2 regions of the Streptomyces sp. CNS606 genome follow, and region 2 is predicted to be linked to the other one. Evidence: riboswitches for the same ligand, from Rfam matches in the RefSeq annotation. Region 2 holds a riboswitch; the other holds the start of a gene.
What was found. Region 2 has a riboswitch for cyclic di-AMP ahead of K304_RS0109685 (LysM peptidoglycan-binding domain-containing protein). Riboswitches for the same ligand answer to the same signal wherever they lie in the genome.
Positions count from the first base shown of each region.

Region 1: another riboswitch for cyclic di-AMP. It lies ahead of K304_RS0117995 (LysM peptidoglycan-binding domain-containing protein); the one in region 2 lies ahead of K304_RS0109685 (LysM peptidoglycan-binding domain-containing protein).

Region 1 is NZ_AUFD01000026.1:44,009-46,200, reverse strand. Features, by position in the region: gene K304_RS0118000 (YciI family protein) at 1-50, opposite strand, end outside; cyclic di-AMP (ydaO/yuaA leader) riboswitch at 797-978, shown strand; gene K304_RS0117995 (LysM peptidoglycan-binding domain-containing protein) at 983-1,744, shown strand; gene K304_RS0117990 (XdhC/CoxI family protein) at 1,892-2,192, opposite strand, start outside.
Region 2 is NZ_AUFD01000011.1:209,723-211,914, reverse strand. Features, by position in the region: gene K304_RS0109690 (response regulator transcription factor) at 1-359, opposite strand, end outside; cyclic di-AMP (ydaO/yuaA leader) riboswitch at 1,162-1,319, shown strand; gene K304_RS0109685 (LysM peptidoglycan-binding domain-containing protein) at 1,322-1,975, shown strand.

The sequences.
Region 1 (2,192 bases), on a different contig from region 2:
ATGGCGTCGTAGTACTTCTGGGCTGACATCAGCATCAGCATGTACTTCATGGTCTGACTCCTTCGTCGGCGGCTCCCCTGCGGGTGCCTCTCACCGGAGACGTCGGAGCGGTGCGGCGGGTCTCGACGTCGCGGGGGAAGAAATCCCGGAAGAACTTCGGGCACCGCTCTCGACCGGATCACGGCCCGGTCACGGGCCCATTATCGCGGCCCGGCGCCCACCGCGCCCGGTAACACGCGGTTTCCCCGGAGCGAGCGGTACCCCTGCCCGCGCCCACGGCCACGGCCACGGCGCCCCTCGTCCGGTACAGGTCGCCCGCGAGGACGGGACGCACGGGCGGAAGGGCGTCGCGCGGGCGTCACCGTAGGCGGAGGTGCCAGGCAAAACACGCAAGTCCGACATGCACCCTCTCCACGCTTCCCTCGCACCGCCAACACCACTCCACGGCGGGAGAGCTGGAAATAGGTGGACATAAGGAACGCCCCAAGTCCCTTGTGGCGGGACTCACATCGCGCCATGGCCGATCTTGGGAACCGGGACGGCCCAGGATGCGTCCCGCGGCCAAATCGCCTGCGGTGCCTGACGATTAGGAAATCCCGGAGATTCACCGCTCTCACGCTCGGAAAATGCTTCATCGCATAGCGTCGAGGAACACCGGCCGGTAAAGATCACAGACGCGAAGGTCACCTTTTCCCGCAGCTTGTCTCCGCCGAATCGACTGTGGTCCTATGTGCTCGCTTCCGCACGTCATGGCGGAGGTTCCCGCGCCGGGACGCCGAATCCTGCCGACCGGCATCAGGGAAAAGCGCAGTAGTCAGCAACGGCAGGAGCGGGGGAACCAGGTAAGCGCCGCGCCGCACGACGGCCGGCTTGGGGTGAAGCCATGCCTCATCGCGCCCCCACGCGACGGGACATGGCCGGGCAACTCTTCTCGCCCGAATCCGACAGCTCACCTCGCAGGCGTAGGAGAGGATTCACCACCATGTCCCGTGGCCGTCACCGCCGCCCGCGTCATCTGCTCAATTCCCGCAAGGTCTCCCGCCTTTCCGTCGCGCTCGCCGCCGGCGGCGCCGTCGCCGCGCCGATCGCCGCAGCGGGCACCGCCCAGGCCGCCCCCGCCTCCGCGCCGGCCGCCGCCAACGTGAAGACCGTGAAGACCGGCGCCAAGGCGGAGCAGACCGCCGCCGCCGAGAGCTACACCGTCGCCTCCGGCGACACCCTCTTCAAGATCGCCAACGCGCACGACGTGAAGGGCGGCTGGCAGACCGTCTACGAGGCCAACAAGGAGACGGTCGGCGGGAACCCGGACCTGATCCACCCCGGCCAGGAACTGACCCTCGAGGCCGCGGCGGCCCAGAAGGGCGGCGAGGCCCAGCAGTCCTCCACCGAGACCTCCGGCGAGTCGGCCGACCAGGCCACCTACCCGGACAACCTGGACGGCTGGATCCGCGAGGCGCTGGCCGTCATGGAGCAGGAGGGCATCCCGGGCTCCTACGACGGCATCCACCGCAACATCATCCGTGAGTCCGGCGGTGACCCGAGCGCCATCAACAACTGGGACATCAACGCCCAGAACGGCACGCCGTCCATCGGTCTGCTCCAGGTCATCAAGCCCACCTTCGACGCCTACCACGTCGAGGGCACGGCCTACGACCAGTACGACCCGGTCGCCAACATCGTCGCCGCCTGCAACTACGCGGCCGACCGCTACGGCAGCATCGACAACGTCAACGGCCCCTACTGAGCCTGACGTTCGAGGGCCACTCGACGGCCGCCTCCCACCGGCGTGCAGGTGGGAGGCGGCTTTCGTCGTGCCCGGGGGCTGCGCGCCGCGGTGGTCGGGAGCCGTCGCCGGAGTCGGGTGACGCAGCAGCCGGGCTGCGCCGCCGGCTCAGGCGACGGAGCCGATCGGCCGGGGCCCGCCGCGGGCCCCGGGACCGTCGTGGTGGATCGGGGTGTGGGCCCCGGTCAGCGGCAGTCCGGAGCCGCCGCGGCGGCCGGCGACGATCTCCGCGGCGATGGACACCGCCGTCTCCTCGGGTGTGCGCGCGCCCAGGTCCAGGCCGATGGGCGAGCGCAGCCGGGCGAGTTCGAGTTCGGTGAGGCCGGCCGCGCGCAGCCGGGCGAGACGGTCCTCGTGGGTGCGGCGCGAGCCCATCGCGCCCACGTAGGCGACCGGCAGCCGCAGGGCA
Region 2 (2,192 bases):
GCCACGATGCCCCGGATGGCATGCACCAGATGAGTTAAACGGGCGTGGTGCGGAATGACGCTGAAGACACCGGCCATGGCGCGGTCCAGGACCGCTCTGCTGGGCTCGGCCGCGATGACGGCGATGCCGCAGTCGGGTGCGGCGGCGCGCAGTTCGTCGGCGAGGTGGAGCTCGTCGCGACCCGTGGTGGTCGCGCCGAGGACGGCGACGGTGGGACGTACGCGCAGCACCGCCGGGACGATCTGCCGGCTGTCGTTGACGGTCTCCACGACGTCGAAGTCCCGTACCTGCTTGAGGGTTTCGGCCAGGGTCTCCGAGATCAGGCGACGTTCGTCGGCCACTAGGATGCGAATTGTCACTGCTTGAACTCCCCGCGTGGACCCGGTGAGCCCGTGGTTTCCAGGCACGCCGAAGTCCCAGCTTGAATGTGAACATACACTGGCCCGTACCGCGAAAACGCCCCGGAGGGTGCCACCCCTCCAACCCCAGTGTCGGCACAAATTCAAACGAACAGCAGAATCCTCTCGGACGCTCTGCCGTGCTCCACCCCTGTCGGTTCACCCCCGTTCGGCGTTGCTCCAGGGTGGATGCCCAAGGCGGTCGACCGCACCGCCTGCGTTCCGTAGAGTTACAGACCGACTTGAGACCGGTCAATGGTCCTTCACAAAGAGAAGGCGCCCAGGATGTCGGTCTACCTCCCGCTATGCCGGGAAGGCCGATGTCGATTTGAGCTGGACCTGAGCTTCTCGGGTGTGCTAGTCACGCGTAGCCGACACGTGAGCATCAGCTGTAACACCCACGACTCCGGCCCGGCGCTTCCACGGTCACACTCCGTCTCTTCACAAGGTGAACGTCCGGCCCCTTCGTCCCGGCGAACCGCTCCCCGCAGGCGATCGGCCGGCTCGACGCCACGTCAGGAGAAGCCCTGCGGCGGCGCGTTCGGCCTCCCTCCAGAGGAGTGACGCTCGCGGGGCGGCATGCACGTCCGACACACCGTCACCACCTGCGGAATCACCGGTTCGGCGCAACACCGGAACACCCGGACGCCCTGTATGTCGGTTTTTGAACACGCCGGTGCGATGTGCTTACCGTCGCATCGCTCGTCGCCTGACGGGCACCGCGGTCGTCACGCCGAATCCTGCCGGCGGCCGGGGACACTTCGTCGCGTGAGCGCCGTAGGCAGGAGCGGGGGACCCAGGTAGGCCGCCGCACCCGAAGGAGGGAGCGGCTCGGGGCGTATCCGCCCGCGTCAGCGGACGGACGGGCACTCTCCGGCCCGAGCCCGACAGCTCACCTCGCAGGCGTCGGTGAGGAGACGAACATGCTGTTCACTGGCAAGTACCGGGCACACCTGTCCAGCACCCGCGCACGCGTCGCGGCCCTGGTGAGCACGGCGGGAGCCGCGGTCGCGCTTCCGCTGATGTCGGCGTCGAACGCCAGAGCCGCTTCCGTCGACACCTGGGAACAGGTCGCCGCATGCGAGTCCAGCGGAAACTGGCGCATCAACACCGGCAACGGCTACTACGGCGGGCTGCAGTTCTCCCAGTCCAGCTGGGAGGCCGCAGGCGGCACGCAGTACGCCCCGCGTGCGGACCTGGCCAGCAAGCAGGAGCAGATCGCCGTGGCCGAGAAGCTGCTGGAGATGCAGGGCCCGGGTGCCTGGCCGGTCTGCGGCAGCGAAGGCGGGCTGACCGCAGGGGCTCCCCCTGCTCAGGTGGCCCCCGACACCGGCGTGCCGGAGCAGCAGGCGCCGGAGCCTGCGCCTGCGGCACCGTCGGCTCCCCAGCAGCAGTCCCAGCCCGTGCAACCGGTGCAGCCGACCGGGTCGGACTACACCGTCCGCTCGGGTGACACCCTCGGCGCCATCGCCGTCGCGTACGGCACCACCTGGCAGCAGATCTACCAGGACAACCGCTCGGTCGTCGGCGACGACCCCGATTTCATCCTTCCCGGTCAGCAGCTCGTGATCCGCTGACCCGCCGTCAGGCCGCACGCACGACCCTTCCGGCTCCGCGGTCCGCGCCCGCCCGGCTCCCCCTCCGGCGCAGGCGCGGACCGCTCCCCCGTCTCCTCCCCCCGTCTCCTCCCCCGAGGCAAGAACCGGGCAACCTGGCCCGGCAGTCACCCTCCCCCCGACCGGGCGTGCCGGGGATCTCCCCGGCACGGCCCGCCCTCGGGCCGCAGGTGACTCC